DNA from 3 places in the Halomonas sp. 707B3 genome. Region 3 is predicted to be linked to each of the others. Evidence: predicted binding sites of a transcription regulator. Region 3 holds the regulator's gene; each other region holds the start of a gene.
The links. The regulator LexA, encoded in region 3, represses DNA repair genes until DNA is damaged. The targets are predictions, from matches to a motif close to TACTGTNTANNTANACAGTA.

Region 1 (7,623 bases), on a different contig from region 3:
GACCTCATCAAACACTAGGCTTGGAATCGTCGAATGCGAAGCTGCCACTACCTGAATGGCCAAGCTGATGCGCGACAGCTCACCGCCAGAGGCAACTTTCGTTAGTGGTCGTGCGGGCTGGCCAGGGTTGGCGCTGATCAGAAACTGAACACGGTCTAACCCTTCCGGTGAGGGCGTTTCGCGTGGGGTAACGTCCACTTCAAAACGCGCTTTGCCCATGGCCAAGAAGGCTAGCTGTTGCTGCACCTCTTTACCCAAGCGAACAGCGGCCTTTTGGCGTGCTTCGGTGAGCTGTTTGGCTTCGCTGCGATAACGCTCACGGTACTCAGCCACCTGGCTGCTGAGGGCTTCTAAATCATCGTCGCTGGCTTCCAACTGTGCCACTTCTTGTTTGAGCTGGGCGTGCAGCGCGCAAATCTCCTCTGGGGCGACGTGGTGCTTGCGGGCAATGCGGTGTACATCGCCCATGCGCTCTTCCACCCACGCCAAGCGCTCAGGATCTAATTCAGTGGTGCTGGCTAAGCGGTGCAGCTCGCTGGCGGCCTCTTCTACCTGAATGCGGGCGTCGCTGAGCATGGTGAGCGTATTGGCAAGCGTGCCTTTATCGCTGCCGGGTAGGGCGCTGAGGTGGGCGTAGGCCTGGTTGAGTAGCGATAGCGCACCGCCTTCATCGCTTTCACAGCAGTCGGCGGCAAACTGGGTTTCGCGCAGTGTTTCTTCAGCGTGGGCCAGCGTGTGCTGCTCCTCTTCGAGGGTTTGCAGCTCTCCTTCTGCCAAGCCTAACTGATCGAGTTCTTCAACCTGATAGCGCAGCAGCTGGCGTTTGGCTTCTACTTCGCTGCCCTCTTCGCTGAGCTTTTTCAGCCGCCGCCGAACGTTGCGCCATTCACGGAATGTTTCAGCAAGCTGTTGGCTGCGTTCGCGTAAACCGGCGTAGTCATCCAGTAGCGCCAAATGCGTTTCTTCGCGCATTAAGGCTTGGTGGGCATGCTGGCCATGAATTTGAATCAGCTGCTCACCCAGGGATTTTAAATCCGCGATAGTCACTGGATGGCCGTTAATCCATGCTTTGGAGCGCCCGTTAGCGGTCACCACTCGGCGCAGCAGGCACTCGTCGGCGGGCAGTTCGCGGGCCACCAGCCATTCGGTAGCGGCGGGCAGGTGCTGGATATCGAAACGGGCAGAGAGGTCGGTGCGCTCACAGCCATGGCGCACGCTACTAGCATCGGCGCGCTCACCCAGGCAGAGGCCCAAGGCACCCAGCAAAATGGATTTACCCGCCCCAGTTTCGCCCGTAATGGCGGTCATGCCACGGGTTAGGTCGAGTTCAAGGCGGTCAACGATAGCGTAGTCTTGGATCGCTAGCTGCGTAAGCATAAGGCCTCCTGAGGCGGTGCGGCACAGAAGCTGGATACTTATCCAATAATTGTTGTTTTATACAGTAGTCGATAACTCACTTCAATGCCCCTCTTGAGATGGCTTTTATGGCCCCCATATAGGCTGCATACGTGGTTAATACCCGCTACTTAACTCAGGTGGCCGCCACCGGCACCGCTACTTATTTCAGGAGCAAGGCATGGCAAAAGAACCGCAAACCCCGTTGGAAGATGAGCTGGCACGCCAAGAGCAGGAAGCAGAAGTAACGGATCAGTCTGCAGAAGAGCGTTTGGTAGAAGGCGAACTGGAAGGACTGATTGACGACGATGCCCCGCTAGAAGGCAGTGTCGGTAGCCCCGAAGCCGATGTGCTAGCCGCCCAGGTAGAAGAGCTGGAGCAGAGCCTAGCGGAAGCCAAAGACCAAGCGCTGCGCGCGGCAGCTGAAGCTCAAAACGTACGCCGCCGGGCTGAGCAAGAAGCCGAGAAAGCGCGCAAGTTTGCCCTTGAGAAATTCGTCAAAGAGCTGCTGCCTGTGGTGGATAGCTTGGAGAAAGCCCTGGAAAGCATGCAAGGCGATGCCGCCGAGGTGCACCTTGAAGGTGTCTCCATGACGCTAAAAATGCAGCTAGACGTGCTGAGCAAGTTTGGCGTCGAGAGCATTGAGCCCCACGGCGAGCCCTTCGACCCGCAGGTACACGAAGCCATGGCGATGGTGCCGAACCCAGAGCTAGATCCCAACACGGTTATGGAAGTAATGCAGAAAGGCTATCTACTGAACGGACGCCTCGTGCGCCCGGCCATGGTGGTCGTCAGTCAAAAAGCGAATTAAGCCGCGTTGACGCAACGCAGTAAAAAAAGCCCTTGAAATGCTGCAAGCGGCCCCCAAATAAAGGGCAACCCGCGGGAAAACCCGCAGACGCCAAGTAAGTAACAGCGGCGTAAAACATCAGTTTTGTTTCAACCGAATTCGAGGTTTTTGCTATGGGACGCATTATTGGTATCGACCTGGGCACCACTAACTCTTGTGTGGCCGTGCTCGATGGTGACAGCGCTAAAGTCATTGAAAACGCCGAAGGCGGTCGTACCACGCCTTCCATCATTGCTTACACCGACGATGGTGAAACCCTGGTAGGCCAGGCCGCCAAGCGCCAAGCCGTTACCAACCCGGAAAACACCCTTTACGCCATCAAGCGTTTGATTGGTCGTCGCTTCAAAGACGACGTTGTACAAAAAGACATCAAAATGGTGCCGTACAAAATCGCTGAAGCTGATAACGGCGATGCGTGGGTAGAAGTAAAAGGCAAAAAAATGGCACCGCCGCAGGTAAGCGCGGAAGTGCTGAAGAAAATGAAGAAAACCGCCGAAGACTACCTCGGCGAGCCGGTCACTGAAGCGGTCATCACTGTTCCGGCTTACTTTAACGATAGCCAGCGTCAGGCCACTAAAGATGCGGGTCGTATTGCCGGTCTAGACGTTAAGCGCATCATCAATGAGCCGACTGCTGCCGCGCTTGCCTATGGTATGGACAAGACCCGTGGTGATAAAACCATCGCGGTTTACGACCTGGGTGGCGGTACTTTCGATATCTCAATCATTGAAATTGCCGACGTTGATGGCGAGACCCAGTTTGAAGTGTTGGCTACTAACGGCGACACCTTCCTGGGCGGTGAAGATTTTGACTTGGCGCTGATCAACTACCTGGTTGACCAGTTCAAGTCTGACAGCGGCATCGACCTGTCTGGCGACAACCTAGCCATGCAGCGTCTGAAAGAAGCCGCCGAGAAAGCCAAAATCGAGCTTTCCAGCGCGCAGCAGACCGATGTGAACCTGCCCTACATCACTGCCGACAACACTGGCCCGAAACACCTCAATGTGAAGGTGACCCGTGCCAAGCTGGAGTCGCTGGTAGAAGAGCTGGTTCAGCGTTCGCTTGAGCCGTGCAAAATGGCGCTGAAAGATGCAGGCCTGTCTGCTTCTGAAATCGACGAAGTGATCCTGGTCGGCGGTCAGACCCGCATGCCGATGGTTCAGAAGAAAGCGGCTGACTTCTTCGGCAAAGAAGCACGTAAAGACGTGAATCCGGATGAAGCGGTTGCCGTGGGCGCTGCGATTCAAGGCGGTGTATTGGGTGGCGACGTAAAAGACGTTCTGCTGCTTGACGTTACCCCTCTGACCCTGGGTATCGAAACCCTGGGTGGCGTGATGACGCCGCTGATCGACAAGAACACCACCATCCCGACCAAGAAGACGCAAACCTTCTCGACCGCGGATGATAACCAGACGGCCGTGACCATTCACGTCGTACAGGGTGAGCGTAAGCAAGTGTCGCAGAACAAGTCGCTGGGTCGTTTCGACCTCGCCGACATTCCGCCGGCACCGCGCGGTGTACCGCAGATCGAAGTTGCTTTCGACCTGGACGCCAACGGTATCCTGAACGTGTCTGCTAAAGACAAGGCGACTGGCAAAGAGCAGTCCATCGTCATCAAAGCGTCCAGCGGCCTCTCCGATGAAGAGATCGAGCAAATGGTACGTGATGCCGAAGCCCACGCGGACGAAGACAAAAAGTTCGAAGCGCTGGTGCAGCTGCGTAACCAAGCGGATGGCATGATTCACGCCACTCGCAAGACCGTTCAAGAAGCGGGCGACAAAGCGACCGATGACGAGAAACAGGCCATCGAAACCGCCATCGCCGAGCTGGAAGAAGCGGTGAAAACCGATGACCAGGATAACATCCAGAAGAAGCTGGATGCACTGACCGAAGTTTCCGGCCAGCTGGCGCAGAAGATGTACGCCGAGCAGGCAGAAGCGGCCCAGGCGGGTGGTGAAGGCGCTGAAGAAGCCAACACCAAGCAGGACGATGACGTGGTTGACGCCGAGTACGAAGAAGTCAACGACGACAAGAAGAAGCAGTAACCCACCTCTTTCTGCCAAGGAAAGTGGTGACGCGGGAGGCAACTCCCGCGTTGCTGTTTCCGCGGCCGAGACGCCTATAGTGCGTAGCTAACCAGGAGGCGTAGGACCCATGTCCAAACGCGATTATTACGAAGTCCTGGGTGTCGAAAAAGGGGCCGATCAGAAAGAGATCAAAAAGGCCTATCGCCGTCTGGCGCAAAAATTCCACCCTGATCGAAACCCGGACGATAACACCGCAGCGGAAAAATTCCGTGAAGTGTCGGAAGCCTACGAAGTCTTGAGCGATGGCGAGAAGCGCGCGGCCTACGACCAGTTCGGTCACGCCGGTGTGGATGGCCAGGGCGGCGGCTTTGGAGGTGGTGGCTTCGGCGGCGGTGGCGCTGGCGATTTCAGCGACATCTTCGGCGATGTGTTTGGCGATATTTTCGGTGGCGGCGGTGGCCGTCGTCGTGGGCCCAACGCACCCGCCCGCGGTTCCGACCTGCGCTACAACCTAGAGCTGGATCTAGAGAGCGCGGTGGCGGGCACCACGGTGGATATTCGCGTCCCGCGCCATATCGAGTGTGACCGCTGTGACGGTGGTGGCGCCGAGCCAGGCTCCACCAAAGAGACTTGCCCCACTTGCCATGGCCACGGTCAGGTACGTATGCAGCAGGGCTTCTTTGCGGTCCAGCAAACCTGCCCCACCTGTCACGGCAGTGGCCAGCACATCAAGGTGCCGTGCCATAAATGTAACGGCGAAGGCCGCGTGCGTGAAACCCGCACTCTCTCGGTGAAGATTCCGCCGGGCGTGGATACCGGTGACCGCATTCGCCTCAATAGCGAAGGTGAGAGCGGCGTCAACGGCGGCCCAGCGGGCGATTTGTACGTTCAGGTCGCCATCAAGCCGCACCACATCTTCAAACGCGATGGTAAGCACCTGCAGTGTGACGTGCCGATCAACTTTGTTGATGCAGCGTTAGGTGGCGAGCTGGAAGTGCCCACGCTGGATGGTCGCGTGAAACTGAAGATCCCGCCGGAAACCCAAACCGGCAAGCTCTTCCGCCTGCGCGGTAAAGGCGTGAAGCCGGTACGCGGCGGTGCCCCCGGCGACCTGCTGTGCAAAGTAGTGTTGGAAACGCCCGTCAACCTCAACGACGAGCAAAAAGACCTGCTTCGCCAGCTGCAAAAGAGCTTTGATGACAGCAATAGTCATAGCCACTCGCCGAAGAAGACTGGCTTCTTCGACAGCGTGAAGAAGTTCTTTGAAGAGATGAAGCCGTAAGGGCGGTATAGCGCCACTACGCAAAGCGCCTCAGCACTTCAGTGTGCTGGGGCGTTTTTGTATCTGCTTCAGCGCAAAAGGTGATCCATTCGCCACGCTAAGGCCTGTTGATTGGGCTGCCAGCGTTTGGCTCGGGGCAGCACCACCGCTTGACCATGCAACTGCTGAAGCCATGCGTTATCTGGCATAAAGTCATCAAGAGTTGGGCTGACATGCCATTTATGGTCCGGCCCCGGCGCGATCAATCGGTTATCCATCGCCCAGTGTAAATTGGGCGTCAGTGCTAAGCCATTTGTAGGGCGGTCGTCGTAGCTTTCGGCGAAAGGAATTAAGTGGGCGGCTTCTACCAGATAACGGTAGTCTGGCGTGATAAAGCGCAAACGAGTGGCGGCACAGCGGTAGTCGTAGGCTTCCAATACCAGAGTGCGAAAAGCGGCTGAGCGTGCCTGCTGTTGATGTGTCTCCTTAACTTCGCCCACTAAGCTATCGGGGTGCTTTTCGTAATCGCCGCTCTCTAGTGCATTGGCTAAATAGGTGTTCAGCGCGTGCTGCTGAGGTTCTTCAGCGAAATAGTGAGCTACGATCAGTGCGCTGGCGTTATGAGCCATTTGTTTATTCTGAAAGGCACTAAATAGAGCGCTATCTAGCACTGCCTGTGTGAAGAGTGCCTTTAAGCCCTTAAGCGATTTAGGCTGGCCTAAGCTATTGGCAACGCGAGCGATGCTGTTATCAAACACCGGCTCCCAAAGTGCGCCAGAAACGCCTTGGTCGCCCTTTAGGTGCCAAAGTGGCAGGTGAGGGTTAGCCGACTGACGGTCACCGGTGGCGGCTTCATACAAATCGAAATAACGCGCTAGTAGCCGGTCATCAATGGCAACCGTCGGCGTGTTAATGTGCCCGTTTTGTATTTCACAAATAATCGCCAGCAGTAAGCAGGGCTTATTCGCTGCTAGTCGGCCTCGGCTGTGGCCTACCCGTAGGGCGGTCAGGCATTTTAGTGTCTCATCTGTCATTGTTGTCTCTAAAATTGCTTAGGCTTGGTTGGAGATTACCACGGCTTTTGATAGTAAGGGCAGTGAGTAGCCGAACACACCGTTGCAAGGAATTCTCATTCGCTGCTTGGCTCTTTTCGCTGTGAGGATTAGGCTAGTAGGTAATCACTTCTATTAAATTGGAGAGAGCCGCATGCCTTTATCCCGAGCAGAAATTGCCACCCCATCCGGCGCGCGGTTGATCAACCGCCTGTGTAAACACTGGGCGCATAAGCTTGAGGTGGAGCACAGTAAGCAGGACGCCAAGATCGTGTTTGCCAGCGGTACTTGCCTGATGCACGCCGAACCTGATCGGCTACTGGTCTCCATCGAAACCCTGGAAGAAGAGCACTTGGACCAGCTAGAGGGCGTGGTCGAGAGCCATCTAATGCGTATGGCGAAAGACGAGTCGCTGGAGATTGTCTGGGAGAATTGAAAGTGCATGAAGGGCGCTGCCGTTAGCGCCGCATCGCTAAGGGTGGTCTGCTATAATCGCGGCCACCTTTTTTTGTTTCTAGTTGATGCCAAATAGCGCACGCGTAGGAGTTTCCATGACCCGAATTGCCATTGTAGGCGTAGCTGGCCGCATGGGCCGCACGTTAGTTAACGCCGTTGAGCAACAGGCTGATGCCTCGCTTGCAGGCGGTATTGTGGAGCCGGGTAGCTCCCTGGCGGGCGTAGATATCGGCGAGCTGGCAGGTGTGGGTAAGCGTGGTGTGGCCGCCGTGGATTCGCTCGACGCCATTGTGGATGACTTCGACGTGCTGATCGACTTCACTGCGCCCCAAGTCACCTTGGCGAATCTGGCATTCTGCGCCGAGCACGGTAAGCGCATCGTGATCGGCACCACCGGTATGAACGATGAAGAGCTGGCCGAGCTAGATAGCTACCGCGATAAGGTGGCCATGGTGTTTGCTCCCAACATGAGCGTGGGCGTGAACCTGACGCTCAAACTACTGGAAACGGCGGCCAAGGCGCTGGGTGATGAAGGCTACGATATTGAGGTGATTGAGTCCCACCACCGCCATAAAGTCGACG
Region 2 (7,623 bases), on a different contig from region 3:
TTGGCTATTTATTTAACAACAAGTGCCTAGCTGCTGCGCCTCTTTCCCGTACTCCGCTTACCTGCTGCACTACTTCGACTCCCCGTAGTTTTCTTACTGCCGGTACTTTTACGCCGTGTGTAGCTTTTCTTAGTGGCTCCGCTGCGTTTGGCGGGGCCTCCAACTTCGCCTTGGGCGGTTTGTAGGCTGTGGCGTAGTTTGGCCGCGTCGCTTTGGCTTAGTAGGGCGCGTAAGTCTTCCAGCAGCGCGTGTTGGAAGGCGTTGGGGTCGTCTTGCTGTTCAGAGATCGCTCGCAGGCGTTGCTCCCAGAGGGCAGTGCGTTCCGGTGTGCTGACGGCGCTAGGCAGCGCGGCGATCAGTGCGCAGCCGAGTTTGGTGGCGCGTAGGGCTTTTTGCTGGCGCACCAGGTAGCCGCGCTGCACCAGAGTTTCGATAATGCCTGCGCGGGTGGCTTCGGTGCCCAGGCCGTCGGTGTCGCGCAGAGTGCGGCGCACGTTTGGGTCGTCCACGTAGCGGCCAATGTTCATCATTGCTTTGATTAAGCTGGCATCGGTGAACGGTTCTGGTGGCCGGGTCTCTTTTTCCTCCACGCCTGCGGCGAGTGCTTGGCAGGTTTCGCCTTGGGTGAGCGGCGGTAGCGGCGGGGTGTCTTCGCGGGTGGTGAACAGTGGCTTCCAGCCGGGGTCGAGAATGCTTTGGCCGCGAGCGCGGAAGGCTTCGTTCAGCAGAGTGAACTCGGCTTTCACTTCAAAAGTGCGCAGCGGTCGGTAGAACTGCGCCATCACGTTGCGCACGATCAGTCGAAACACATGGCCTTCGGTGGCGGAAAGTTGGCTGAAATCGGCGGGCTTGCCGGTCGGTGCTAAGGCGTGGTGCGCGCCCACCTGCTTATCGTTCCAGGCTTTCGAGCGCAGGGTAAAGTCGGCCCCGTTGAGCCAACCTCGTAACGTGTCGTCATTCTGGCAAGCACCGGAGAGGCTACGCTGGGCAAGCGCTAGGTGCTCCTCCGGCAGGTAGCGGCAGTCTGAGCGGGGGTAGGTGATCAGTTTGTGCTGCTCGTAAAGCCGCTGGCAAATATCCAGCACCATCTGCGCGGAAAGCCCAAAGCGGCGGGCGGCATCTACCTGCAAGGCAGAAAGCGAGTAGGGCAGCGGTGGCGCTTGGCGCTTCTCCTGTTGGTCTAATGTGGTGAGCGTGCCGCGTGCGCCGGGTAGCTGAGCGGCCAGGGCATCGGCGGGCGTGCGGTCAATCAGTCGCCCTTGCTCATCCAAAGGTTGATGCGCTTTAGGAGCCCACCAGGCACGCAGCTGGCCTTGCGCCACCTGTAAATCTACCCAAAGCGGGTAGAAAGGATGGGGTTTGAAATCACGAATGCTGTTGTCCCGCCGCACAATCAGCCCAAGCACGGGGGTTTGTACGCGGCCTACCGAGAGCACGCCATCGTGCCCGGCTTGGCGGCCGGTGAGCGTCCAGGCGCGGGTGAGATTAATGCCATACAGCCAGTCAGCCCGAGAGCGCGCCTGGGCCGCCTGAAACAGCGGCTGAAACTCCGTATTCGGGCGCAGGCTGGCCAGCGCTCGGCTTACCGCTGGGCGGTTGAGGTCGCTAATCAATAGCCGCTGCACCGGGCCACGGTACTTCAAATGCTCGATCACCTCCTGCACCAGCAGCTGGCCTTCGCGGTCCGGGTCGCCAGCGTGCACCACGCTGGTAGCCTGCTTGATCAGTTTACGAATCACCGCTAGCTGGCCACGGGCTTTGGGGCGCGGCGCGAGCTGCCACGTGCCGGGCACGATGGGTAGCCGGTCGAGCCGCCACTGTTTATCGACGGGGTCGTAGGCTTCAGGAGGAGCTTGTTCCAACAAGTGGCCCAGGCACCAAGTCACCGTGGTATCGCCGCAGATAATCGCCCCTTCCTGACGTTGACCGCCGCCGGGCAGGGCATCGGCAATGGCACGGGCGAGGCTGGGTTTCTCAGCGATAATCAAACGCATACGGTATGGCCCTGGCATATATAGAAAACAGACGTTTATGTTAGCAGAACCTGCCCTGCTGATAGAGGGATTAGGAGTGAAAATTTATACAGGTATAGAACATGTCTAGTGCGTTCGTGATGTATAGTTTTTGTATAAAATTATCGGATTGAGTAAGCTGTCGCAAAGCACTGGGAGGCGGTTTTTATGCGCGAGCGCGGAAGAACACGACGTTTATTTGGGCTGGGTGCGCGTACGGGTGGTGCCCTGCTGAAAACGCGGCTAGGCGGCCAAGCGGATTGGCAAGCGCTAGGTGAGGCGCTGTTTGAAGGGCTTTCTGAATTAAAAGGCCCGGCCATGAAGCTAGCTCAAATTATGTCCCAGTGGGATGACCTGCTGCCGCCGGAGCTGGCCAACGAGTTGGCCCGCCTGCAACGCCAGGCTGAGCCGATGCCCTGGCCGAAAATTCGCGAGGCGCTAGTGCTGCAGTACGGTGATATCCAAACGCACTTCCGCGAGATTGAAGAGCGCCCCTTTGCCAGCGCTTCGATGGGGCAGGTGCACAAGGCGGTGACCCACGAAGGTGAAACCGTGGTGCTCAAAGTGCAGTACCCAGGGCTTGCTGAGGTTTTAGAGAGCGACCTTAAACAAGTGAGGCGCATTATGGGACTTGGGCGCTGGTTCAACGTCCCTCAGGCACGGCTAGATGCGCTGTTTGAGGAGTTGGCAGCCGGGCTGCGGGACGAGCTGGACTACCACGCCGAGGCCCAAGCGCTGGCCCGTTACCGGGAGCGCTACCAAGATAACCCAGCGCTGGTGATCCCCGAGCCGCTGTTTGAACTCTCCGGCCAGCACGTATTGGCCATGCGCTTTGTCGACGGCACCCCGCTACGGGATTTAGAAAGCGCGGATGACGCGACCCGTCAAAAAGTGGCCGTTGCACTGGCGGACTGGATTACCGAGGAGCTATTTACCTACCGTGAGCTGCACGCTGACCCCCACGCAGGCAACTTTGCCTGCGATGAGCAGGGCCGCTTAGTGATTTACGATTTGGGCGCAGTGATTCCCGTTCCCGAGGCGCGGCTAAAGGCCATGATGCAACTGCTGGATGCTACCCTGGCCCAAGACCCAATGGCCATGGATGACGCGCTGATGAAGATGGGCGGCCGCCAGGGCCAAGGCGCTCCGCTGGCGCTGTATCGCGAGTCCGCTGAGTGTATTACGCCGCTGTTTGCCCCCGGTGAGCAGGATTTCAGCGATGTGCGCGTTCACCGCCGTCTGCGGGAGCTCACCCCCAAAGTGTGGGCGGCCATGGACCGCCTTCAGCCACCGGCAGATACGCTGCTGCTCTCTCGAGCGCTCAACGGCCATTACTGGAACTTGGTCCGCTTAAAGGCCCGTTTAGATATGCACGACCGAACTCAGCCGCTGCTGGGCTGGGCGCGTACTGCTTAGCCAAGGCCCTGCCAAGCGATGACCGCTGCGGTAGCCCCGCCAGCCATGCTAGACTATTGCGCTTTTTAATCGGTTTTACAGATTTTATAGTCTTGAAGACAGTGGAGACGGCAATGCTGGCGGTATGGGTCGATCAACTGCTGGGATTTGCCTCTGGGGCACTCTCGGCAATCAGGCAGCAGGAACACTACCCCGATTTTATGACGTGGGTACGTGACAAAGGCGCGCAGGCGTTTAACGGCGATGTGGCCACCGCACAGGCGCTAGCGCCCATTCTATGGTCGCAAACTCCGCTAGAGCGGCTGGATTTTGCTAGCGAGCCCTTGGCAACACCTGGCCGCAACGAGCCGTGCTGGTGCGATTCCGGACGTAAATATAAGCAGTGCTGCTACCGCGTTAATTTCCCGACCGACATCCCTGAACAGATGATGTGGATGCTCTCGCTGCGCGAATGGAAGGGGGCCACGCTGAAGGCGGCGCTAGATAGCCAGCAGGCACCGCCACAAGCGCTGCTAGAAGCTGGGCTGATTGCCGCAGAGAGTGGTCAAACCGGCCGTTCCATGCAGATTCTTGAGTCGCTGTTTGATGGCAGCGACTGGTCGCGCCTGCCAGAGCAGGCTGAGCCTGCTTTTGAAATCCTGCTGGATATCTATCAAGAACGTGGTTTTACCCGCAAGCGTGCCGACCTGTTGGACGACGTGATGGAGCGCGGGCCGCTGTTTTTGCGCGGCGTGGCGCTTGAGCGGCTGTGCTTGATGCACCTGGATAACGATGATTTAGACAGCGCCCGTGCGGCGTTCGTCAAAGCTCAGCAGGCGCTGCCCGATTCGCCAACGCTGGCCTACATTGAAGCCATGCTGCTACTCCATGAAGGCCATGAGAAAGAGGCCAAAGAGCGCGCTAACTTCTGGTATCGCCGGTTGGTGCGCCAGGGGGATCTAGATGAAGACCAGCTTGATTTCCTGGCCGCTCTGGCAGATAACCCCGGCGCAACGCTAGCCGACCAGCTTTTGAGCGCTGAAGAAGATATGGCGACGCCGCTGGTCTCGCTTCAGGCGCTGCTAGCGGCGCTGCCCATTGCTCCCAAGCTTTCCATTGAGCAGGATGCTGAGACCGGCCGCCTGCACTATACCACTACCGCCCGTGAAGAGACGCTGTTTGCCGCGTGGCACGAGCAGTTCCAGGTCATGGTGGATGAAGAGGTGGCGCTGGGCTTCCGTGATGACCCTTGGGGCAACGCGGTGGAGTGGATGTCGGAACTGTGTGCCCATCCGGAGTGGCTGGATGCGCCCCAGGTGGTGCAAGACCTAACGCTGGCGCTAACCAGCCGATTTGGCAGCCTGCCGTGGATGGCACCCAGCCTGCTGGAACCGTTGGCGCTGCGCCTTTCACGCTGGCTGGAACAGGCCCGTGCTGCGGGCGACGGCAGCCTGTGCTGGGACGACGCCGATAATGCCATGCTGCTGCGCACCGGCTTGGCGCTGGTCGTCGGCATGGAGCGTGGCGCGCGCCAACACTCCCGGGAGCTAGCCGAAGAGCTGCTGGCGATTGATCAGGAAGATAGCTTGGGTCTGAAAGAGCTGGTGCTTGACCAACTGCTGCGCGACGACCGCAACAAAGAGGCGCTAGCGCTGACTGAAGAGCCGCAAAAGGATGACGGTTCACTAGTGCTTGGGCTATTGATGGGGCGTACGTTGGCGTTGTATCGGTTAGAGCAGCAGGAAGCCGCTGAAACCGCACTGGCCGAGGTGATTGCTCATAACCGCCATGCGCTTGAGCTGCTATGTGCCGAGAACCCGCGGCCTTCCATGCCTCATGCCGATGGGCAGGTGGACCCCGGCTCGCGCGCAGAGGCATGGCAGTACCGTACGCTAATGCGTGATCAGTGGCGCACCACGCCAGGGGCGCTGGATTGGTTAGCCAGCCACCGCTGAGCTGTTTGCTGACTGTTTTTAGCTGCCTGCCTCGGGAACCGGAGTAGGCACTAGTTGCTTATCTCGGCTTATCCAAATGGCCAGTAAAATGGCGGGTAAGCCGAGCACTGTGGCCACCACAAAGAAAGTGGCATAACCCTGAGCGCTCACCACGATCCCGCCAAACCCGCTCAGGAATTTCCCCGGTAGCGTCATGAGCGACGAAAACAGCGCGTACTGCGTGGCGGTGTACGCCCGTGAGGTCAAGCTTGAAAGAAACGCGATAAACACCGCACTGGCAAGGCCGTTGGCGAGGTTATCGCCAATGATCGTGACTACCAGCATCGGCACCTGATTACCGGTCAGCGCAAGCATCGCAAACAGCAGGTTGGTGACCATCACCAGCCCCGCGCCAAAAATCAGCAGTGGGCCAATGCCATAACGGGCCACCAGCAGCCCGCCCAGAATGCCTCCTGCAATGCTCATCGCAATCCCGAAAATATTGGTGACGTTGGCAATAGTCGCCAGTGAAAAGCCCAGGTCGATATAGAGCGGGTTGGCCATTGATGCCATGGCCAGGTCGCTGATACGGAACACGGCAATAAACACCAAAATACCCATCGCCTTCACCCCATAGCGGCGGAAGAAGTCGGTAAACGGGCACACAATCGCTCCAATCACCCAAGCGCCCAAGCGGCGCAACGTTTTGGGCTTTCCACGGCTGGCGCGAATAAAGGCGCGCACTTTGGGTTCGTGAATTAATTGCACGGTTAATGAAGCGCGCTTGGGTTCTGGGCGAATCAGCACGGTAAGCACGCCAATGCCCACCAGGGCGGCCATGGTCAGGTAAGCCGCGTTCCACGATACCGCCGATGCCACATAAAGCGCACCGGCCCCTGCCGCCAGCAGCCCGCCGCGATAGCCAATAATGTACGTGGAGGCCATGGCCGCCTGGACATCGTCATCCGCGGATTCAATACGGTAGGCGTCTATCGCAATATCCTGCGTGGCGGAGCCAAATGCCACCAAGAGCGCAAAGGCGGCGACCCAGCCTAGGTTGCCGATTGGGTCTACTCCTGCGAGGCCAATGAGACCGGCGGCAATCATGCCCTGGGCCAACAGCATCCAGCCGCGTCGTTGTCCAAAAGCGCGGGTGAGCAGAGGCAGCGCGAGCCGGTCTACCACCGGTGCCCAGAAGAATTTGATGGAGTAGAGCATGCCGATCCAGGCAAAAAAACCGATGGCAGCTACTTCGACCCCGTCGCTACGTAGCCATGCGGAGAGCGTCGAAAACACCAATAGAAAGGGCAAACCAGCGGAAAAGCCTAAAAACAGCATGGTGATGACAGGCGCTTTGCAGTAAATACCAAGCGCCGCCAGCCAACTGCGCTGAGGAGTCGGGGTGGGCATGTAAGGGTGTACTCCAAAAAGAAAACATCGGTGTCTAGGCCCGCTCAAAAACCGGTCGGTGTTAGACTAGCCCTGAGGTTGATGGACTGAGTTCCATGACAAAGCCGACAGCTTACCGGAGAGGAGTTTTCCATGTCGATTACCGCCCATCAGGTAGTGACCCTGCACTACGTGCTTAGCGATGTGCTCAGCGATGGCAGCCCCCGCGTGCTGGATGACTCCAATGCACGTCAAAAACCCCTGGAGTATCTTCACGGCCACGATAATATTTTGCCGGGCTTGGAGCGAGATTTAACCGGCAAAGCCGCAGGTGATGAACTAAGCGTCACGCTGGCTCCCGCTGATGCTTACGGCCTGCGTAACGAAGAGTTAGTGCAAGAGGTGAGTCGCGCGTCATTTGGCGGTGCGGAGATTGAGCCAGGTAGCCGTTTTCAAACCGAAGGCGAGGCTGGCCCGCAGATTGTCACCGTGCTGAACATCGACGGCGATAACGTGACGGTGGATACCAACCACCCCTTGGCAGGTCATACGCTGCGCTATCAGGTGAAGATTCTGGACGTTCGCGATGCCACCCGCGCAGAGCTTGCTAAAGGCCATCCGCTGCCACCGGGCACTGAACACAGTAAAGTAGAAGACCGTAAGGTGCTCTAAAAAAGCCGTTTTTATCGGGTGAAGCGCGTTAAAAACTGACCTGTATCAAGTTCCCGTTTACCCTTGCGGCCACCATTTTAAAAGCTTGACCCAGGTCAGTTTCCCCTTCTCTGAACGCAGTACGATGGCCCCATACATCACGGCGGGAGGGGAGCACCATGTACTGGGATGATGCGGTAATTTTCGGCCTAGTTACTGTCGCGCTAATGATCACCTTTATG
Region 3 (7,623 bases):
AATCACGACCTCCTCCGGTGGCAGATAGCCCAAATCATGGGGTGGCACCAGGGGGGGGAAGTCATCCAGATAACCAAGGCCTCTAGCGACACTGACCATGCGCTCCATTGAGCGGCCCATCAAGCTAACGCGACGGCCACACGCTTGGGCCGCTAAGCCAATGGCCAGTACGCGCGCTAGGTTGCTAGCAAAACAGGACACTACCACGCGGCCTTTACACGCTTTCAATGTGGTGGAAAGCGCCTTGGCAACATCCCCCTCGCTGCCCGACTGCCCTGGCATTGGCGCATTGGTCGAGTCACCTACCAGAAGATCCACCGGCGCCAGTGCTCTAAACTGGGCAGCGTTCACGGGGGTGCCAATCAGTGGGTTGGGGTCGAGTTTCCAGTCGCCGGTGTGCAGTATGCGGTAATCACCCGCCTGCATCATGATGGAGCAGCTTTCGGGGATGGAGTGGGTAACACTCAAGTAGCGCAGTGTAAATGGCCCGCTCTCCACCGCATCGCCTGGTTCAATCACTTCAATGGAGGCGCTGCTGAGCTGGTGTTCGGCGAATTTGTAACGCAATAGCCCTGCTGCGAGAGGAGTGGCAAAGATAGGGCAACCCCATTTGGGCCATAGCCACGCCACCGCCCCAATATGATCTTCATGACCATGGGTGATAAACAGCGCCTTAGGTGTGATCTTCAGCGCCTCTAGGGTGTCGGTATTAGGTACTTGTAGCGGCGAGTTGGGCAGGTCTTGGCGAATCATCATGCCGCAATCTACGGCGATCCACTGGTCGTCGTATCCATACAGCGTAAGATTCATTCCAATTTCACCACATCCACCTAGCGGGAGTAGGCGCAGGGGCGGGCGACGACGGGGACGAAGTTGAACGCGGGATGGATGCATCAGTTATGAAAAGCCTAGAAAGTAATTCCTTAACTATACGGGAAGCGGGGGGCGGGTAACAATCATCGCGGCACCTGACCACGGTGCTTCCTCATCGTGCTTACGGTACACTACCGCCGCTAATGTGGTTTACCTGCTGGTAGGCAGGTGCTTGGCGAGCGTGCCGTTAAATACGTTAAGAGTGTTTGTTATGTCTCATTACTATCGTTTAGTTGTTTCCTGCCCAGATCAAGTGGGCATCGTGGCGCGTGTCTCAAGTTTTATTGCTCAACAAGGTGGCTCAATTACCGAAGCCAGCCAGCACTCTGACTTAGAGACTGGCCGCTTTTTTATGCGTTACGAGATTCTGGCGGATTCGCTGGGCATGTCGGCAGAAGCACTACGCACGTCGTTTGAGCCAGTAGCGGCTGAATTTGATATGCAATGGTCGTTGGTGGATACCCAAAAACGCCGCCGAGTGGTGTTGATGGTTTCCAGGGAGTCTCACTGCTTGGTCGATCTACTCTACCGTTGGCAGGCAGGAGAGCTGGATTGCGATATTGTCGGGGTAATCTCTAACCATGACGACATGCGCTCACTGACCGAGTGGTATGGTATTCCTTACCACCACGTACCAGTAGATCCTGCCAATAAGCAGAAAGCCTTTGAGCAGGTGCAGGAGCAGATTGATGCTGCCCGCGCTGACTGCATAGTGCTGGCGCGCTATATGCAAATTCTGCCGCCTTCGCTTTGCGAACGGTATGCAGGGCGCGTGATTAACATTCATCACAGCTTCTTGCCTTCCTTTGCGGGTGCCAAGCCGTATCATCAAGCCTATGAGCGCGGCGTGAAACTGATTGGGGCAACTTGCCACTATGTGACAGAAGAGCTGGATGCGGGCCCTATAATTGAGCAGGACATTCACCGGGTCAGCCACTGTCACACGCCTACCGATTTGGTACGTTTTGGTCGCGATGTGGAAAAAGCGGTATTGGCGCGGGGGCTGCGTTGGCACCTAGAAGATCGCGTGCTAATTCACGGCAACAAAACGGTCGTTTTTAGCTAATCGGCAGAAGGGGGCGCTATGTCGTTTGCACAAAGCGTATTGGCACCGTGGGCACTCGTGATGACGTGGCTTTTATCGTTGGGTGTCATCGTCTGGTGCTTATGCCTGCGCCCCTGGCGGCCACTGCTTGAGGATACAGCGCTTCAGCACCGCTGGATGGCAGCTACGTTGGCCGTCATGTTGATGTGGCAATTGCGTGCGCAAGCGGTGGACTGGTTAACTCTTCACTTGGTGTTTACGGTGCTGATGACGCTAGTCTTTAAAATGCCGCTGGCGTTGATCAGTAACGTGATGATTAATGTCGCCATGGTGGCTATTGGCAGAAACGATTGGTCGCTAATGGGGGCAAATGTGCTGGTGACAGGTATTGTGCCTGCGATCGTGACCGGTTTTGTATGGCGAATCGTTGACCGTCGGTTGCCTGATAATTTGATGGTGTTTTTATTTGCTTGTGGCTTTTTTGGAACGGCCTTGGCGACCTTAGGGGGAGGGCTATCTGCTGTTGCGCTGATTATCGTAGCGGGCACTGATCCCGAGGCCGTCTATCTCGCCCAAGAGTATGCCCGCTTTTTACCGTTACTGATGCCGTCAGAGGCATTTATAACCGGTATGCTGCTGAGTATTTTGCTGGTGTACCACCCAAGCTGGGTGGCCACCTTTAATGACCACCGCTATATCGACTTGCAGTAGCCTGCCTTACAGGTTGGGCAACTAGCCAAGCGCTTGCCCATTACCACCGCGAATGACACCAACACCCACGCCTTCAATATCAAGCTGCTGAGTGCGTAGGTCGATCTCAATTGGTGCGAAATCTGCGTTCTCGGCAATCAGTGTTACTTGATGCCCCTGGCGTTTAAAACGCTTGACCGTTACTTCGTCTTCTAATCGTGCCACGACAATTTGCCCATCGCGAACGCGGTCAGTGCGATGCACGGCCAGAAGGTCGCCTTCAAGAATGCCTACATCTTTCATGGATAGGCCGCGCACCCGTAGCAGGTAATCTGCTTTAGGCGTGAAGTACTCAGCGGGCAGCGGGCAGTAACGGTCAATATGTTCAGCCGCAAGGATAGGGCTGCCAGCGGCGACCTCACCAATCACAGGAAGCCCATTGGGCAGCGGCTCATTAGTAGCAGGTGCTGCAGCCGCTGGCGTTTCATTAAGCTCCTGCGGCTCCTGGTTAGGTAAGCGGATGCCCCGTGATGTATTGCGAATTATACGAATAGCGCCTTTGCGCTCGAGCGCACGCAAATGCTCTTCTGCTGCGTTAGGCGAGCGGAATCCCAGCGCTTTGGCAATTTCGGCGCGGGTAGGGGGGTAGCCAAGCTCACCCATGGTCTTAACAATAAAATCAAATACGTGCTGCTGACGTGCTGTGAGTGGACGCGACATACCAAACTCCAAAACAGTGAAAAGACAGTAGCTACATGTCGGCTTAATCAGTATGTGTTTAAGTATACAGTATGTTGCTCTGTCCAGTACATGACGAGTTACACCCAACCGAGACAGTCGTTAAGTGTCCAGTTAACGCTTACTACCATTTGGATAAGAGATTGAGCCAGCAGGGGTTATGACATAGTATTCAGTCATGTTTAAAACACCTGTTTTTTGGAGGGCGCTATGGCCCAATCGGATACGGTAACGCGTATTTTAGATACTGCAGAGGTACTGTTTGCAGAGCGAGGCTTTGCCGAGACGTCGCTGCGCAATATCACCAGCAAGGCCCGGGTTAATTTGGCGGCTGTGAACTACCACTTTGGTTCCAAAAAAGCGCTAATTCAAGCGGTGTTTTCCCGCTATCTCGATCCATTTTCAGAGCGCTTTCACACCGCACTGGACGAGCTAGAAGCTCACTATCAAGGCCAGCCTATTCCTCTAGAAGTGCTGTTAGAGACCATGGCCACTACGGTACTGGCAGTGCCCGCCGAACGTAATAGCCTGAAGGTATTTATGCGGCTACTAGGGTTAGCCTACAGTCAGGCGCAAGGGCATCTGCGTCGCTACATTCAGCAGCAGTATGGCGATGTATTTACCCGTTTTACCGAGCTGGTGCGTAAAGCCACGCCTGAGCTGCCGGATGCCGAGCGCTTTTGGCGGCTACACTTTATGCTAGGTACAGTGATATTTACGCTCTCGGGACTGGATGCCCTGCGTGATATTGCTGCAAAGGATTATCAAGAGCAGGTGACGGTGCGTGATCTTGTGCGGCGGCTACGTCCAGTCGTTGTTGCTGCGATGAACGCGCCGTTACCGGCTGCCGTTGAAGAGGGAAACCATGGAAACGCCCAGGCTAGCTGAATTACCGCCTTCTCAATCTGGTTGGATGGAGATTGACACCCAGCGGCAGCGGTTGCGCTGGTGGCAGGGAAAGGAAGTGAGCTATGAGTGCGCGATCTCCACTGGGGTTGCTGGCGTAGGGCAGCAAGAGGGTAGCGGCCAAACACCGCTGGGCTGGCACTATGTCCGTGCGTCTATCGGCAAGGGCTTGCCTGATAATGCGGTATTTCGTGGTCGCCGATGGACTGGCGAAGTATTTTCGCCTGAATTGGTGACAAATTACCCTGAGCGAGACTGGATTCTAACGCGCATTATGTGGCTCTGCGGTCTTGAGCGCGGCGTTAACCGTGGCGCTGATGTGGACTCCCAGCGGCGCTACATTTATTTGCACGGCACGCCTGAAGAACAACCGATAGGTGTGGCTGCCTCTCACGGCTGCATACGCCTGCGAAATCACGATTTACACTACCTGTTTGCACACGCCCAACCCGGTACGCCGGTTTGGCTGCATTAAGCCCACTTCCGGGCGTCCTGCCAGAATTTTGACACGCTAAGCGGTTAGTCTAAAATGGCGCCCTTTTTGTCGGATCCTCCCCATGACGCAACCCATTGGCCCGGTCATGCTTGACCTAGAAGGGCCGCAGTTATCCAGCGCTGAAAAGACATTGCTAAAAGACCCTGCGGTGGGCGGCGTTATCCTGTTCGCCCGTAATGTCGAAGATGCGTACCAAGTGCGGCAGCTCTGCAGCAGTATTCGTCGTGTGCGTGGTGATCTACTGCTAGGTATTGACCAAGAGGGCGGTCGAGTCCAGCGGATCAAAAAAGGGGCGACCAAGCTGCCCGCCATGGCGCGAATTGGCGATCTGTATGCCAGCGACCCAGTAGCAGGGCTCACCTTAGCCAAAGACACAGGCTGGCTGCTGGGGATGGAAATGGCCGCCTGTGGGTTGGATATGAGTTTTGCGCCGGTGTTGGATGTTGAGAGCGGTATCTCCAGCGTCATTGGCGACCGTAGTTTCAGCAGCGATCCAAAGCATGTCGCCTTGCTAGGACACGCCTTTATCGAAGGCTTGCATGACGCTGGCATGGCGGCAGTTGGTAAGCATTTTCCTGGCCATGGCGGAGTGGCGGCGGATTCCCATATTGCGCTGCCGGTGGATGAGCGACCCCTGGCCGAGCTGAAAGCCCGAGACCTCGTGCCGTTTCGCGAGTTAGCGGGTGTGTTGAACGGCGTCATGCCTGCCCACGTGATTTATTCAGCGTTTGATACTCGCCCTGCAGGGTTCTCACCCAACTGGTTAGGCATGCTGCGTGAATCATTGGGGTTCAAAGGGTGTATTTTTTCCGATGATTTAAGCATGGCGGGGGCGCATGAGGCAGGCGGCCCGGCTGAGCGTGCCAAAGCGGCGCTGGCCGCTGGCTGCGATATGTTGCTGATCTGCAATGACCGAGCGGCAGCCATTGAGGTGCTAGAGGCCTGCCAAGGGGTGCTGAATAAACGGCCTGCCAAGCTGCGTTACGGCCGTGCTAGGCCTGAACTGGATGCACTGGCTGCACTCGGCCGTTGGCGCCGCACGCATGCCAAGCTCGAAGCGCTAGCGAATTAATTCCATTTTTATACCGTTTTCTTATTAGATGTTTTTTGGAGAAGTAGCATGTCCAAGTTGGATAAAGAAACGCTTGAATCATTAGATTCTATGCGTGAGTTGATGGATAACGCCGACTGCCTGATTTCGCAAGAGCAGGTTGAGCGAGCGTTGGATCGCATGGCGGAAGAGATCACGCGAGACTTGGGCGACAAGCTACCGGTGTTTTACTGCGTTATGAATGGGGGGCTCATTACCACGGGGCACCTGCTGACGCGTCTTGGTTTCCCGCTGGAAGTGGACTATTTACATGCGACCCGTTACCGCAACGAGCTGCGCGGCGGTGAGCTTTTCTGGCGCGTATCGCCTGAAGTTCCCATGGCGGGCCGACATGTAGTGATTGTTGACGACATCCTCGATGAAGGCGCAACCCTAGCGGCCATTCTGGAATACTGCAAAGAAGCCCAGGCGGCCAGTGTGACTACCGCAGTGTTGGTCGATAAGCAGCACGACCGCAAAGCCGTTCCGGGATTAAAAGCAGATTACTGCAGCCTAGAAGTGGCCGACCGTTACGTGTTTGGTTTTGGTATGGACTACAAAGGCTACTGGCGTAATGCCCCTGGAATTTTTGCTCCCAAGGGCATGTAAGCTAGCGCAATCCTAGCGGGGTGAGAACCGCCTCGCTAGGCCGGTTTCCGCAATCATGCGCGTAGAGATCTCTTCTATTGAAAATCGCGTCGTATCAATAAACGGAATATGCATTGCCCGGTACAGCGATTCTGCCTGCTCTACTTCTTGTAAGCACTGATCCATCGAGCTATAGCGGCTATTGGGGCGGCGTTCATTACGAATGGCTGAGAGTCGGCGTGCATCAATGGTAAGGCCAAACAGCTTGTGCCGATGAGGTGCCAGCGCTTTGGGTAGCTTCAAGCTGCCATCTTCATCCAGGTCATCTTCGGTGAGCGGATAGTTCGCGGCGCGAATGCCGAACTGCAGCGCCAAGTAGAGTGAGGTCGGCGTTTTACCACAGCGGGAAACCCCCACTAGAATAATATCGGCTTTGTCGTATTGGTGGGTGCGTGCTCCATCGTCGTTATCGAGTGCAAAGTGAACCGAGTGGATGCGATCCATATAAACGTCGTCGCTACCGATGGAGTGCGTTCTGCCGACGCTGTAGGAAGAGTGCGTTTCCAGCTCCTGCTCAAGGGGCTCTAGAAACGTCGAAAAAATATCGACCTTAAACCCTGACGCTTGGCGGATAACGTTACGAATCTGTTGATCCACAATCGTATCAATGATGATCGGTCTACAGCCGTCGCGTACGGCGGTCGATTCGATAATCTGTGCCAGTGCCTGTGCTTTTTCAACCGTATCAATATACGGTTTAGTCAGCATATTGATCTCCACATCACTGAACTGCGCTAAGAGACTGCGCCCTAAGCTTTCTGCGGTGATGCCGGTGCCATCCGAAATAAAGAAAGCTGTTCGTTTCATAACCTGATCCGCCAGTCTGCTATGTTCATAGATAAGCTATTGTGTGCTGTGCAAACGACGAGCACAACGCCTAGTCGATACTACATAAAACGCTAATTTCGTGTATTTGTTGTAAAAATCCTCCACTCCCTTCGCTGTTAGACCAATGGCGAATACGGTGCCGCAGTGCTAGGGTGACAACGTCTATTAGTGTCGTCCCAACGGGTCGTAACGAAGTCTAAAAGCGAGGGGGTTGCGTGGAAGAGTACATTCTGTGGTTCGATCAGCTAGGTATGGCAGACGTCGAACGCGTGGGTGGTAAAAACGCTTCGCTTGGCGAAATGATTTCCA

Region 1: a site for LexA is predicted at 1,425-1,444, ahead of recN (DNA repair protein RecN). Genes of this name have one in related genera too.
Region 2: a site for LexA is predicted at 2,069-2,088, ahead of BIS10_RS07065 (DNA topoisomerase III). Genes of this name have one in related genera too.

What each region holds. Positions count from the first base shown of each region.
Region 1 is NZ_JAMZBE010000008.1:4,731-12,353, forward strand. Features, by position in the region: gene recN (DNA repair protein RecN) at 1-1,377, opposite strand, end outside; gene grpE (nucleotide exchange factor GrpE) at 1,577-2,206, shown strand; gene dnaK (molecular chaperone DnaK) at 2,359-4,290, shown strand; gene dnaJ (molecular chaperone DnaJ) at 4,400-5,554, shown strand; gene BIS10_RS02190 (HNH endonuclease) at 5,623-6,567, opposite strand; gene BIS10_RS02195 (DUF2218 domain-containing protein) at 6,740-7,021, shown strand; gene dapB (4-hydroxy-tetrahydrodipicolinate reductase) at 7,137-7,623, shown strand, end outside.
Region 2 is NZ_JAMZBE010000036.1:16,510-24,132, reverse strand. Features, by position in the region: gene BIS10_RS07065 (DNA topoisomerase III) at 27-1,994, opposite strand; gene BIS10_RS07060 (AarF/ABC1/UbiB kinase family protein) at 2,181-3,428, shown strand; gene BIS10_RS07055 (SEC-C domain-containing protein) at 3,542-5,362, shown strand; gene BIS10_RS07050 (AmpG family muropeptide MFS transporter) at 5,381-6,751, opposite strand; gene BIS10_RS07045 (peptidylprolyl isomerase) at 6,884-7,402, shown strand; gene ccoM (cytochrome c oxidase subunit CcoM) at 7,561-7,623, shown strand, end outside.
Region 3 is NZ_JAMZBE010000044.1:14,918-22,540, reverse strand. Features, by position in the region: gene BIS10_RS08000 (ribonuclease J) at 1-810, opposite strand, end outside; gene purU (formyltetrahydrofolate deformylase) at 1,085-1,939, shown strand; gene BIS10_RS07990 (energy-coupling factor ABC transporter permease) at 1,958-2,629, shown strand; gene lexA (transcriptional repressor LexA) at 2,651-3,328, opposite strand; gene BIS10_RS07980 (TetR/AcrR family transcriptional regulator) at 3,557-4,234, shown strand; gene BIS10_RS07975 (L,D-transpeptidase) at 4,212-4,727, shown strand; gene nagZ (beta-N-acetylhexosaminidase) at 4,810-5,820, shown strand; gene BIS10_RS07965 (hypoxanthine-guanine phosphoribosyltransferase) at 5,869-6,447, shown strand; gene BIS10_RS07960 (pyruvate, water dikinase regulatory protein) at 6,460-7,293, opposite strand; gene ppsA (phosphoenolpyruvate synthase) at 7,530-7,623, shown strand, end outside.